2 regions of the Lysinibacillus sp. KU-BSD001 genome follow, and region 1 is predicted to be linked to the other one. Evidence: predicted binding sites of a transcription regulator. Region 1 holds the regulator's gene; the other holds the start of a gene.
The links. The regulator NrdR, encoded in region 1, represses ribonucleotide reductase genes. The targets are predictions, from matches to a motif close to AACACNATATATNGTGTT.
Positions count from the first base shown of each region.

Region 1 (7,730 bases):
AATTTCATCACGCGTCCATGCCGACATCGTCTCTGCTCCAATATCGTCTAACATTAATACAGGTGCTTTTTTTACATAATCAATCTTTTCGTTTAAGGTTTGATCTTGGATAGAATTTTTCATTTCACGTAAAAACTCTGGTACAAATACGACGACAGATTTTACTTTTAATGCAGCTAGCTCGTTCGCAACGGCGCCTAAAACAAAGGATTTGCCTACACCAAATTTACCGTATAAATAAAAGCCCTTTGATGGTAACTCACCTGTTGTTTTATATTGTGCAATAAAGTCTGCTGCTTTATGTGCAATCTCTAAACGCGATTGATCATCAATCATTAAATCTTTTAATGTGGCTTTTAAAACATCTTTCGGCATATACATACTCGAAATCATCGTCGCTGTTTCACGGTGCTCATCTTCACGTATTTTTTGCTCACAACGCACATACTTAATTTCAATATTTCCACGTAGCATATAAAGTTCAGGTACAAAGCCTGCTAGCATATTGCTACAACAGGCAGTCGATTGTGCACCACAACATGTAGCAGTTTGAGAAATAAATTCATCTAATTTCGATAAGCTTCTATCGATGACACTTGATGTTACATCATTTTCTATCACAAACTTTTGTACTTGTTTATTGTTTACAATTTCTTTTCGCATCGCCTCATATCGCTCTTGAAAGGATGGAATTTTTATACTTTTTAATGCTCGATTAATCGGTTCGATGTTAATTCACCTGCCCATCTTGTCCTAGCTTTTGGAGTATTTTTTGTCGTTCTGCTTCAAAGTCTACAGTTGCAGCTGTCGTTGGCGCTTGAGACGGCCCTTCATCACGCTTATAAAACCAATCTGGTACTTTTTCTTCACGTCCGCTCGCCTTTTTATAAACCTGCTTTTGTGGCGTATTCGCTTTTGATTCGTTTTCCGCCTTCCATTTGGCATATTTATCGCGTTCCTGACGGGCTAAATCCATCGCTTCTTTAGCGGTCTTTAAATTTTTTCGAATCCAGTGGTCTGCAATTTTTTCAACATATTTTGTTGGTAAACGCATGTCCGTAGTTAGCATAACGTATTCAAGTAATACATTCACTACACCTATTGGCATATTATGCTTCATGATTAAGTCTTCCGCTAACTGTACAGAAGCTGGAATTGGCTCTTTCCCATTATTAATATCACGTAACACTTGAATCGGTGGTGTATTTTCTAAATAATGCAACAGTTCCTGTTCTTTCGAGCGCTTTACTTCAGTAGATGCTTTTGATTGCTGCTCAAATGTTTTAGCTAATTTTGGTGCATCTTTTGAAATCGTAATTTTATAATAATCTGCTGCTGCCTTTTTCAAACGTTCTACCGGCAATCTCATTGTATCGTCTAACGCTAATACGACGACCTTCTGCATTTCAAGGGGTGATAATTTATATAAAAAAGCGAGCTTCGCAATGAGCAGACAAGTTTCAGCCGTCAGCGCACTTGAAGGCACGAGTTGCTCCGACAGTCCCGCACGTAACAACGCAAAATCAAATTGCTCATAATAAAACGGATAACCTTGCTCGATATCACGTTCGTCCAGAATATCTTGTGGCACATTCGTATGCACAGGTTTATATACATCTATAAAGGTACGGGTCACTTCGCTATATCCCCGTTTATCAACTTGCTTACAAAAACGATTTCGTAGCTTGCGATAAGCCTGCTCACCAATTTTACTAAATAAAAACATGGAGAGTAATGGATCGGCAAAAAAATCACGTGCTTCTAATGGCCGCACTAATTCGTAAATAAATGTACGACTATCCTGCTCATCCTTTCTCCATGTACGTAGTAAACCGATTGCTTCAAGTGCAATACGTGCCTCAAAAATGGTACGAACAGGCATACCAAGCACATTCATTAAATAATAATGTGTCATCGTACCTGTTGCATGATCTTCTCCTTCAGCCCAAAGCGTTAAATATAAACTAATGGGATCGGGTCCTGTTAACGGTTGATAAAACAACGTTAGTAACTGTCGTTCATTTGTTGATAAAGCTTGAGGGAGCGTAATTTCAAAATGATCCGTCGCGAGCAATTCCTTATACATATGAACCACTTGCTTCACTCCTCACTTCATTATTTTTCATTCGTTTGCTTTTGTAATATATCTTTTAGTTCATCAATAAAAACATTAATGTCCTTAAATTGGCGATAGACGGAAGCAAAGCGAACATAGGCTACCTCATCGATTTGGGATAAGCGGTCCATGACCATTTCACCAACGTCTTCTGAACGCACTTCTGGATTGCCGATACGGCGTAAATCCTTTTCAATTGATAACACTAAGTCTTCCAACACTTCAAGTGCAACTGGTCGCTTTTCACATGCACGAATCAGTCCACGCAATACTTTTTCACGACTAAATTCCTCGCGTGAGCCTTCCTTTTTAACAACTATTAATGGTGTCTCTTCAAGTTTTTCAAACGTCGTAAAACGAAAGCTACATGACTCGCATTCACGTCGACGTCGAATCTCCTTATTATCATCTACCGGTCTTGAATCAACAACGCGCGTACCATTGTATTGACAAGATGGACATCTCATATAAACATTTCTCCTGATTCATTTCGATTTAGTACAACTATTATAACAAATATTCTCGGATGAAAAACAGCTATCCATTTTGTTATTTCAAAAGCTTTCTTCTCAACGAAAGCTTATACTTCCCTACGAAAAAGAGGCTATCGCATAAAGCGGATAGCCTCTATTTTAGCCGATGAAAAAGTAACAATTCAATATACATATCAAAAAAACATCAGCTCGACCAAATTTCAGTCGAGCTGTGCCTTTTTAAATCAATTATGCTTTTACCTTAGCTAATTCATTTACTACTTTTCTCGCTAAGTCTACTACGCGAGCTGAATAACCCCACTCGTTGTCGTACCAAGCTAATACTTTTACTTTACGAGTGCCCATCACCATTGTTGTTAAACCATCAATTGTGGATGAGTAAGTTGTTGTATTGTAGTCAGATGATACTAATGGCTCCATTGAGAAGTTTAAAATCCCTTTCATTGGACCTTCAGCAGCTGCCACGAATGCAGCATTCACTTCTTCTACTGTTACATCTTTCTGTAAGTCTACTACTAAGTCAACTAAAGAAACGTTTGGTGTTGGTACACGAAGTGCCATACCGTGTAATTTTCCTTTTAACTCAGGTAATACTAAAGCTAATGCTTTTGCAGCACCTGTTGAAGTTGGAATGATAGAAGAAGCACAGTTACGTGCACGACGTAAGTCTTTGTGCGGATTGTCAATATTGTTTTGGTCGTTTGTATAAGCGTGAACAGTTGTCATTAAACCGTTCTCAATACCAAATGTATCATTTAATACCTTTGCTACAGGAGCTAAACAGTTTGTTGTACAAGATGCATTTGAAATTACATCATGCTTTGTAATGTCTAGTAAATTGTCATTTACGCCAAGTACAACTGTAATGTCTTCATTTTTACCTGGAGCAGTTAAAATGACTTTTTTCGCACCAGCTTCTAAGTGCATTGCCGCCTTTTCACGGTCGTTGAATTTACCAGTTGCCTCGATTACTAACTCTACGCCCATTTCTTTCCATGGTAATAATTTAGGATCACGTTCAGAAACAATTACTACACGTTTACCATTCACGATTAACGCATTCTCTTCTGTTTCCACAGTACCATTAAATGAACCATGGTTTGTGTCATACTTAATTAAGTGCGCTAATGTTTCAGCTGGGTAGCTAGCATTGATTGCCACTACATTTAAATCATCTTGAACAATAGCTTGGCGGAATACCATACGACCAATTCGGCCAAATCCATTAATTGCAATAGAAACTGTCATATTATAAAAAGCCTCCTGTAAATTAGGTTATCATTTTATTTATTATATACGGTGATTAGTATAACACATTCTTCAAAAAGATGAACATTATTCGTTAAATATTTTAAAGTTCTTATTTTCTGAAAATAAACAGGTGGACTCATCACGCAAAATGTAAGCACTTTAGTCCATATCGATGATACGTAAAAGAGGATGTTTAGGAATTTTCCTCTTCCTAAACATCCCCTAATCCATTATTAAATGATACCCCATTCTTTTAAAGCAGCTTCTAATTGTTGTGCGGTTGATTCAATACTTCGATTATTATAAATGACTACATCTGCCCCTTGTTCTTTGACTAACATTGGCAGTTGTGAGGCCATGCGTGCACGCGCCTCTTCTTCTGATAAATTATTTCGTTCCATTAAACGTTGCAGTTGAATATCTTCCTTGACAGAAACGACTAAAATTTTATCGACAAAATGTTGTAATTTACTCTCAAACAAAAGAGGGATATCCATTACAATATGTTTTTCGCCCTTCGCTACATATTCATCACGTTGACGAATCATTTCCGTTCGAATGGCTGGATGAATAATATCATTTAATATTTTTCGTTTCGCTGGCTCATGAAAAATAATTGCCCCAACCTTTTCGCGATCCATCGTCCCATCTTCTTGAATTACGTCTGCACCAAATGCTTGTGCAATTTGAGCAAGTGTTTCTGTGCCTGGCTCAACAACTTGTCGTGCAACTAAATCTGCATCAACAATCGGTAATCGGTAACCTGCTAGCATGTTAGCGACTGTACTTTTTCCACTTGCAATACTTCCTGTTAACCCAATAATCATCTACTGACACCCCTACTTTTGACAGCTTGGACAATACGTTGATGTGCGCCCTGCAATCACAACGGCCTCTGTCTCATTGTGACATACTAAGCATACTTTTTTACTGTACATTTTTAAACGATCTTGCATGTTTCCTGCCCCACCATTGACACTGCGATAATCGGAAATCGTTGACCCACCATTGTCAATACTTTCGCGAAGTACCGCACAAATAGCTTCAAACAATTCCACTTTGTGTTCCTTACTAATTTGACTCGTTTTACGTGTTGGCAGAATTTTCACGGCAAATAAGCTTTCCGTCGCATAAATATTACCACAACCTGAAATTACTTGTCCGTCCATAATGACCTCTTTTATTGGCTTATTGGCATATTTCGGCTTTTCACATTTGGCTAAAAAATAATCACACGCATCCTGGTCAAATGGCTCTGGTGCCATTAACGTCAGTGGCGGATGATCTGCAATTTCCTTCACAAAACGCAACTCACCAAAACGACGAATGTCTGCATATACAAGCAGTTCCCCTGTATTTAATGTAAACACCGCATGTACATGTTTCCGAAACTTCGGTTCAGCGATTTCATCTAAATGATTGACGACAAACCAAGCCCCCGACATCCCTAAATGACTAATGAGCAAAAATGAATCTCCGCCCTTTGATACATGAAGGAAAATATACTTTGAACGACGCATGACCTGTTCGATCTTCAACCCCGAAACGACAAGTTCAAAATCGGTAGGATGGGCATTTTTCACAATACATTGTTTCCCTTGCGCGGCTGCGTTATATACAACTTCAGAAAACATAACGCGCTCAATCGTTTTCCCTTCAATTAGGGGCTTCAAATCACGGACAACGCCTTCTACTTCTGGTAATTCTGGCATAATTCCTCCTTACTTCGCGTCATACCACGTTGGACCGTAAGAAAAATCAACCTTTAACGGCACCTTTAGCTCAATGGCATTTTCCATTACTTCTGGTACGATACGCTCTAAAATTTCAATTTCCTCTTGTAGTACTTCGAAAATTAATTCGTCATGCACTTGGAGTAATAGCTTTGCTTGCAAACCTTCCACTTGAAGACGAGCATCCATATCAATCATCGCCTTTTTAATAATATCTGCCGCACTTCCTTGAATCGGTGTATTCATCGCTGTACGCTCTGCAAAACTACGTAAATTAAAGTTAGAACTATTGATTTCTGGTAAGTAACGTCGACGATTTAATATCGTTGTAACGTACCCATTTTTCTTCGCTTCTGACACGATCGAGTCCATATAGCCTTTTACACCTGGGAAACTCGCTAAATAGTTTTCAATAAATGTCGCGGCTTCCTTCCGTGTAATATCTAAATTTTGCGATAAACCGTAATCACTAATACCGTAAATAATTCCGAAGTTTACAGCTTTTGCTGCACGACGCATATTCGATGTCACTTCTTCAGGCTTTTCTACACCAAATACATCCATCGCTGTACGCGTATGAATATCCATCCCTTCACGGAACGCTTCTACTAAGGTCGGATCTTCACACATATGCGCTAATACACGCAACTCGATTTGTGAATAGTCTGCTGCAAAAAGCACCCATCCTGGCTTAGATGGCACAAATGCTTGACGAATTTTACGTCCCTCTTCCAGTCGAATCGGGATGTTTTGTAAATTCGGATCTGTTGAACTCAAACGACCGGTCGCTGTTAACGCTTGTTGGAAGCGTGTGTGTACTTTCTCATCATCACCGACAACTTTCATAAGCCCTTCAATATATGTGGATTGTAATTTCGCTAGCTGACGATAATCTAAAATGTATTTTACGACATCGTGCTCAGCTTTTAATTTTTCCAATACATCTGCGGCTGTAGAGTACCCTGTCTTCGTTTTCTTAATGACTGGTAAACCTAGCTTATCAAATAAAATGACCCCTAATTGTTTCGGTGAATTAATATTAAAGGTTTCACCTGCTAGCTCGTAAATTTTTGCTTCAATTTCATCTAGCTTTTCCGCTAAGTCTTCTCCCATTTGCTGAAGCGTATCCACACGTACAGTAATCCCTCGTGATTCCATTTTGCCAAGAATAGAGGCAAGTGGTAATTCTAAGTTTTTATAGAGCGCAAACTGCTCATTTTCTTTTAACTTTTCCTCCAGTGTCGGTTGCAAATGCCATATCGCTAACGCTTTTCGTGCTACATGCTCTGCAAGAACTTGTTCTTCTGGACGTGTCCATTTAGCGCCCTTTCCATATACCGCTTCATTTGACTGGACATTTGTATAGCCAAACTCTTTTGCCAATGCTTGTACATCGTCACCTGAAATCGCTGGATTGACAATATAACTCGCTAATAGTAAGTCAAACGTTACACCGCGCAATTCAATACCCATTCGCTGTAAAATGGCCTGTGTCGCTTTACTATCAGCCATATATTTTTCTTTCGTTTCATCTTTTAGCCAAGCTATTAATGCTTCATTTGTAATCGTGTCGTAAATTGGCACATATAATGTATGCTGCCCATCTGTTAAGCTTATGCCAAACACTTTACAACCATGATAATGCTCATTTTCAAGCTCCACATGTATCGCCATTCGATTCGCTAACATAGTTGCTGTTACATCGTTCACAATTTCAACTGTAATTTCTGCTTGTTCCGCTTGTTCCCCTTGGAAATCACTTTTTTCAATTAATGATTTAAAACCAAGCTCTTTCCAAACCGTTAATAACTCTTCCTCATTTGGTCCAGGATAATTTAATTCACCTAAACTTATCTCAACAGGTGCTTCTGTATAAATCGTCGCCAACTTTTTAGACAGATGTGCTTGCTCTTCATTCGCGACAAGCTTTTCTTTCATTTTTGACGCTTTCATCGTATCAATTGCCACGTAAAGCGATTCAACGGAGCCATACTCTTTTAATAATTTAATCGCTGTTTTTTCACCAACGCCAGGAACACCTGGAATATTATCTGAAGCATCGCCCATTAGTCCTTTCATATCGATAATTTGATGTGGCGCTAAACCGTACTTTTCTTCGATATGAGCAGGTGTATA
Region 1 covers NZ_JBDQZI010000003.1:187,849-195,578, reverse strand. The annotation lists gene dnaI (primosomal protein DnaI) at 1-729, opposite strand, end outside; gene AAGS61_RS06300 (replication initiation and membrane attachment family protein) at 731-2,086, opposite strand; gene nrdR (transcriptional regulator NrdR) at 2,116-2,583, opposite strand; gene AAGS61_RS06290 (glyceraldehyde-3-phosphate dehydrogenase) at 2,839-3,858, opposite strand; gene coaE (dephospho-CoA kinase) at 4,095-4,688, opposite strand; gene mutM (bifunctional DNA-formamidopyrimidine glycosylase/DNA-(apurinic or apyrimidinic site) lyase) at 4,701-5,573, opposite strand; gene polA (DNA polymerase I) at 5,583-7,730, opposite strand, start outside.

Region 2 (7,730 bases), on a different contig from region 1:
CTGATAGTTTTTTCCATTTTTTTGATATCGAAAATATCTTCTGCCTTATCGTTGCTCATATCCTTTTTCCTCCCAAATCTTTTTAAAACTTTTGCGCGCACGTTGTAAATATGTCTTCACGAGCGTTTCTTTTACGTCTAAAATCTCACTGATTTCTTTATACGATAGTTCCATGTAATACTTTAAAATGAGCAGTTGTTGAAACTTGGGCTGAAGTCCCTGCAATGCTTCTACCAATTCATTTGCCTGCTCTTTCATCAATAAATCGCTCTCTACATGTTCAAAAACTGTTTTTAAACGTTCCAAGTCATCATGATTTAACCTGACAACGGATTTATTTTTGTTATAAAGAGAATAATAGCGATGAATCGCTACCTTAAACATCCACGCCCGCATTTTCTCTGGTTCAATTTGTTGGATACATTCTATTGTTTTTATAATCATTTCTTGCGTAATGTCTTCGGCATCTTCTTTCGTAGCCCCAATTTTGATCAAATATTTAAATACCACTTTTGCATGTTCAAGGAGTAATTGCTCCCATTCATTATTCAAAACCTCACCAACTTTTAGCTATCCATTTTTAGTTCATAGTGATCACTCACCTATATAACAATTGTAAAAGAAAAAAGTATACATTTTTTGCTAATTTTTTTAAAATAAAAAACACTCCTTTGAAATCATATCCAAAGGAGTGTTTTTCTTGACTTTTTTAAACTATCTCGGCTTTTTTATAAACCACATTTTAGCTGTGCACCGCAGTTTGTACATGTGTTACAGCCGCCCATTTCTTCTACCGTACCTTGACGACAAACTGGGCAAGTGTTCCCTACTTCCGAACCAATTGTTACATCTGTTTGAGTTAACGGCTTAATCGTATCGACTAATACAACTGCACGTTTTACTTCTTCCTCTTGTTGTTTTAACTCTTCAAACTCCAGTTGCTCATCTGTATGAGATTCCTCTGCTTTCAGTGTTAAAACTTGTGTATCACGACTTCCATCGACGTATACTGTGCCACCTTTTGCACCACCGCGATATAGACGTTCATACACTTTTTCTACTTGCTCCACTGTATAACCTTTTGGTGCATTTACTGTTTTCGAAATCGATGAATCAATCCAGTTTTGGATAATACATTGTACATCTGCATGTGCCTCTGGTGTTAATTGCATAGAAGATATGAACCAATGCGGTAAATTATTTTCATCTACACCTGGATTTGCTGCTAAGTACTCTTGTACAATTTCCGCTTTTACCTCGATGAATTTCCCAAGGCGTCCTGAGCGGTAATATGTGAAGCTGAAATATGGTTCAAGCCCCGTAGCAACGCCTACCATTGTACCTGTGCTCACAATTGTTACTCTCTATATACTAGAGGACGGGATTATTAGTACCCGTTCCATATGTCGCCATATGGGTCAGACTATATCATCAACCATTTTTTCATCTAAATCATCCCCAACTTGTTTTATTTAATTATAAAACAAGAACTGATGTTCCAAGGTTGAACTGGTTGCTCGGCATGTAGTCGTTGAGGGGTCAGCCACGACTTCCCTGCGGATTGTCTGGTAGGTTAAAAACCAACACTTTTACATTTTTACCGTTTGATAGCTGGCAAAGCTAGGTAGTAAAAGATACGCCAGAGTTTCCCGCATATAGCCAAGTTTACGCTACATTCTTACAAATGTAGGGGGCAACAATTTTACCCGTAGGTGCAACAGTTAGTAAGTGCGAGTTGCGGATACCATTCGCTAGTACGCCTTGACGAATATGATTCGGCATCTTCTCCATAAAGCCTGTATGAATAAACGCTTCACGTAAACGTTTTGTTTCTTCTTCTGTTTCGCCTTGTAAGAACGGGAAGCTGCCACGCTCTTGCCCAAGTTCGATGGATGCTTCATATGCTGCAACGGCAATCGTTTTGAAAATCTCATCGACAAGCTGATTGCCTTCTTCTGAACCGTATTCCTTTTCACAGTAAATAAGTAAATCGGCTAGCCCCATGACACCAAGTCCAACACGGCGTTCACCAAGTGCTTGTTTACGGTTTTCTTCTAAGAAGTACGGCGTTGCATCGATAACGTTATCTTGCATACGTACGCCTACTTTCACTGTTTGGCGTAACGCTTCGTAATCTACTGATTTTGAATCTTTCACTGCAAACTGAGCTAAGTTTACAGCTGCTAAGTTACACACTGAATATGGTGCAAGCGGTTGCTCACCACACGGATTTGTCGCTACAACTTGTTGACCATATGCTTTAGCATTTGTCATTTCATTTGCATTATCGATGAAGAAAATGCCTGGCTCTGCCGCGTATGTTGCACAAATATTGATTAAGTTCCATAATTCACGCGCCTTGATTTTACGGTATACGCGAACGCCATAACCTAGTCGTTCCCACTCACGTACATCGCCAACTTTGTGCCATTCTTCATTGTAAATCGCCATTTCTTCCGGTGTATAGTTCGCTACATCTGGGAAACGCAATTCAAAATCTAAATCATTTTCAACAGCATGCATAAATTCATTTGTTAATGTGACAGAAATATTGGCACCTGTTAAGAATTCTGAATTATGAACAGAGTATGTCCCACCATCACGTAGCTTTGCTTCTGCATCACGAATGATCGCATCGCTAAATCCACCTAAACCTTGGATGTTTTTATAATTCACAATCCCTTGATACATCGCTTCATCTTGTGGCGATAAAGGCTTGAATTTTAACTTTTCTTTTGCTAGACGAATGATGGACTCGTCCGTTGTATTTTCCATTAAGTAACGAAGAATACGTGGATTTTGCATTTTTGAAATAATGAATTCTACGATATCTGGATGCCAATCTGCTAGCATAATCATCTGGGCACCACGACGAGAACCACCTTGCTCAACCAAGTGCGTCAGTTTGGCAATATCATCAAGCCAACTGACAGAGCCACTTGATTTACCATTAACACCGCGCGCTAATGTGTTGCGTGGACGAAGTGTTGAACCATTCGTCCCTACGCCACCTCCGCGGCTCATAATTTCCATTACTTGCTTGCGGTGATCACTAATCCCTTCACGTGAGTCTGCCACAAATGGCATTACATAACAGTTAAAGAATGTGACATCCGTTTGCGAACCTGCTCCGTAAATAACACGCCCTGCAGGAATGAATTTTAAGCTTACGAGCTGTTCATAAAACTTTTCAAACCATTCTTGGCGCAGTGCTGCCGTTTTTTCAACAGCCGCTAAACCTGTCGCATTACGCTTGGCAATTTGTTCATAATAAATTTCAAGCGGTTTTTCAATAATATCCAATGAACGAGTAATAATTCCTGTTGACTGTTCTTTTTCGTCTTCTAGTACATGACGGAAATCTTCCTCGATTAAGATATCTGCTGTTTTTGTTTCAGTATTAATGGATTGAACGATTCCAAGTCCACGTGCCGGGAATTTTGGGTCTTCTTTGACAGTTAACACAACAAAATCGCCTGACTTTAACGTTTTCTTTTCCGTATCCTTAAATGAATAACGGTCAATCATCACAAGACGTGATACACCTTTATGCGTAATATGCATGTCCGGTGTAATCGGATGCACTTGCGGGAATTGCTCAATATCTTTGTTGAGCTGATCTACTTGGATGGTTTGCTCTAGCACACTTTCCATCAACGAGCCCCCTCTTTAATTGTTTTAAATCTTTTCCATAATCATACCTATCCATAACAAAAAATACAAACCAAACACAAGATGTTGTGTTTGATTTGAGTATTTGTTTCTATATATATGGTTGTATTTTATGCACTTAGAAAAGATTACTACAGAATTATTTTTCAAACAAGGGCTTGATTTTTTTTATTTTATATTAAACCCGCTTATATCAACGTTTTGTACAAGGAAATTTTTTTCAAACAAACGTTCTACTTTCTAAAGTTCCATTCATCGTTTGCATACTTTTCCTTTTCTAACTGTTCTACGTATGCTAATTGCTCAGGTGTTAATTCATAAGGGATTAGCTCAATTTCTAATGCCGCTTGAAAACCTTGTTTAAAGGCTACTATACACTGTTCTACTGTAAATGGCTTGTCTACTAACCCATTGATTGCTACTGCCTTCTCAGGAAGCTTTACACGCATTTTTTCACGTATGGCTTCGCTTGAAAATTTAAACACAGATAATAACTTTTCTTCATCTAAATCGAGCAAAATCGCGCCATGTTGTAAAATAACACCTTTTTGACGCGTTTGTGCACTTCCCGCTACTTTTTTCCCTTCTACGACAAGTTCATACCAACTTGGTGCGTCGAAACAAACCGCACTTTTCGGGTTTTTTAAATCTTGTTGCTTTTCTTTTGTATCGGGCACACTAAAATACGCATCTAAACCGAGATTTTGAAATCCTTGCAATATCCCTTCACTTAGTACACGATATGCTTCTGTGACCGTTTTCGGCATATTCGGATAATCTTCTTCGACAATAATCGAGTATGTCAACTCATGTTCATGTAGTACCGCACGCCCCCCAGTTGGTCTTCTGACAAAACCTAACCCTTGACGACGTACTTCATCCAGATCAATATCTTTATGTACACGTTGGAAATATCCAATCGACAATGTTGCCGGATTCCATTCATAAAACCGAATAACTGGTGGAATCAACTTCTCACTATGCCAATTTAATAACGCTTCATCTAGCGCCATATTAAATGATGGACGACAAGGTCCCGAATTAATAAAATACCATTGTTTCATAATGTGCCTCCATGAAAGTATTTAGTAAACTTACTCGACGTATGCCCCGTTCTCTTTTATAATATATCTGATAGATAGAAAGGAGAAATTTTAACGTGCAACAAGTATTTATTACAATCGCCATTATCCTAGGTGTGATCATTGCTTACGTACTGATTAATTCATTCCGTTTGAAAAAGGCCGTAACAAATTTAACACAAGAACAGTTTATACAAGGCTATCGTAAAGCACAACTGATTGACTTGCGTGACCCAAAAGAATTTGAAGCAGGACATATCCTAGGTGCGCGTAACATTCCCATGACGCAACTAAACCAACGTCATAAAGAGATTCGATCAGACTTACCAGTATATTTATACTGCCAAAATACAGGTCGAAGTGCACGTGCTGCTTTAATGCTAAAGAAAAAAGGCTGTAATCAAATTTACCAATTACAAGGTGGTTTCAAAACTTGGACTGGTAAAGTCAAATCTAAAGCATAATCCTAAGCTCCCAATTTCGGGGGCTTTCTTATTTTATAGCAAAAGCAATTTTAACATGTAACCAAGTACATTGGTACAAAAATACGAAAAGTGATTATGTAATTTTAGTTTAAAACTTTTTTGTTTTGGAGTTTCTTCCTATTATATAGATAAGGTGTAAGAGGTCGAACAACCAGATAAAAGATGGATTGCCAATACACGGAATAAACCGCACAGAGTACTCTGTGCGGTTTTAGTATTATTGCTTTGTATAACGAAGTACGGGTGTACGTGCTGCACGAGTCTCATCAAGACGTGACACAACTGTCGTATGTGGTGCTTCTTGAACGATTTCTGGGTTCTCTTCTACCTCACGTGCAATTTGAATCATCGCATCACAAAATGCATCTAATGTTTCCTTTGATTCCGTTTCCGTTGGCTCAATCATAATACCTTCCTCTACATTTAACGGGAAGTACACTGTTGGTGGATGATAGCCAAAGTCAAGCAGACGTTTTGCAATATCTAATGTACGCACACCAAGCTTTTTCTGACGACGGCCTGATAACACAAACTCATGTTTACAGTGACGATTATATGGTAAGTCATAATATGCTTCTAGACGACGCATCATATAGTTTGCATTTAATACCGCATATTCTGTTACTTTCTTTAAGCCATCTGGGCCCATTGTACGGATATACGTGTATGCACGCACGTTAATACCAAAGTTACCATAGTAAGGCTTCACGCGACCGATTGATTGCGGACGGTTGTAGTCAAAGTGGAATTTCCCCTCTTCTGTTTTCACAAGTACTGGTTTTGGTAGGAACGGAATTAAGTCGGCTTTAACCCCTACTGGACCAGAACCTGGACCACCGCCACCGTGTGGACCTGTGAATGTTTTGTGTAAATTTAAGTGTACACAGTCAAAGCCCATATCGCCAGGACGTGCTTTTGACATTACCGCATTTAAGTTCGCGCCATCATAATACACCTTACCGCCAACTTCGTGAATAATATTGGCCATTTCTAAAATATTTTCTTCAAATAAGCCAAGTGTATTAGGGTTTGTTAACATAAGCGCTGCTGTATCAGGACCTACAACACGACGTAAATCCTCTAAGTCCACTAAGCCATCTTCATTCGACTGAACTGTAATGGTTTCAAAGCCTGCTACTGTAGCGGATGCTGGGTTTGTGCCGTGTGCTGAGTCTGGTACGATGACTTTATTACGATGCCCTTCACCATTTGCTTCGTGGAATGCGCGGATCATCATAAGTGCTGTCCATTCACCATGTGCACCAGCGGCTGGTTGCAACGTCACTTCATCCATCCCTGTAATTTCAACAAGTGATGTTTGTAAATCGTATAAAAGCTCCATTGCGCCTTGTGCTGTTTCTTCATCTTGTAGTGGATGCACGTTCGCAAAACCTGAGAAACGTGCTACAGCTTCGTTAATTTTTGGATTGTATTTCATTGTACAAGAGCCAAGTGGATAGAAACCTGAATCCACCCCGTGGTTACGGCGAGAAAGCGCTGTATAATGGCGCATAATATCTAACTCTGCTACTTCTGGTAATTCTGCTGCTTCTTCACGAACATAGCCCGCTGGTAATAATTCAGCAAGATCAACATCAGGTACATCTAAAGGCTCTAGTGCATAGCCTACACGACCTTCTTTCGTTAATTCAAAAATTAATGGTTGGTTTTCGTGACTCATTGTAATGCCCCCATTTCCGCTACTAACGCATCAATTTCTTCTTTTGTGCGTAGTTCAGTTACAGCGATTAATGCATGATTTTCAAGCTCAGGATATACGCGACCTAAATCAAAGCCACCGATAATACCCTTTTCGATTAAGCCTTTGTTGATTTGTGTCACACATTTATTTGTTTTGACAACGATTTCGTTAAAGTGTGCACCTTGGAATGGTACAGTAAAGCCAGCTGCCTCAAACGCATTTTTCGCATAGCGTGTTTTGACAATATTCTGCTTCGCCATTTCTTGTACGCCTTGCTTCCCAAGTGCTGTCATGGCTACAGATGCAGCAAGTGCAAGTAACGCTTGGTTTGAACAAATATTAGACGTCGCTTTGTCACGACGGATATGTTGCTCACGTGCTTGTAATGTGAGTACGTAGCCGCGACGTCCTTCTTGATCCACTGTTTCACCTACAAGACGCCCTGGTACTTTACGCATTAATTTTGTTGTGACGGCAAAGAAACCACAGTGTGGGCCGCCGAACGCTTCGGCAATACCGAATACTTGTGCATCTCCTGTTACAATATCTGCACCTAGTTTTCCTGGAGGTGTAAGTACGCCAAGAGCTAATGGGTTTGCTGACACAACCATTAATGCCTTTTGTTCGTGTGTAATGTTACCAATTGTTTGAATGTCTTCGATTTGACCGAAGAAGTTAGGATATTGCACAATGACAGCAGCCGTTTGGTCATCTACTAAACCTTTTAATGCTTCAATATCCGTTACACCATCTTTTGTCGGCACAGTGACTACTTCTATTGATTGACCG
Region 2 covers NZ_JBDQZI010000007.1:40,231-47,960, reverse strand. The annotation lists gene AAGS61_RS11790 (anti sigma factor C-terminal domain-containing protein) at 1-59, opposite strand, end outside; gene AAGS61_RS11785 (RNA polymerase sigma factor) at 46-552, opposite strand; partial or broken gene AAGS61_RS11780 (response regulator SirA) at 729-1,349, opposite strand; gene AAGS61_RS11775 (vitamin B12-dependent ribonucleotide reductase) at 1,666-3,654, opposite strand; gene AAGS61_RS11770 (lipoate--protein ligase family protein) at 3,906-4,736, opposite strand; gene AAGS61_RS11765 (rhodanese-like domain-containing protein) at 4,832-5,218, shown strand; gene gcvPB (aminomethyl-transferring glycine dehydrogenase subunit GcvPB) at 5,457-6,920, opposite strand; gene gcvPA (aminomethyl-transferring glycine dehydrogenase subunit GcvPA) at 6,917-7,730, opposite strand, start outside.
Region 2: the regulator NrdR is predicted to act here: its motif matches at 3,728-3,745, upstream of AAGS61_RS11775 (vitamin B12-dependent ribonucleotide reductase).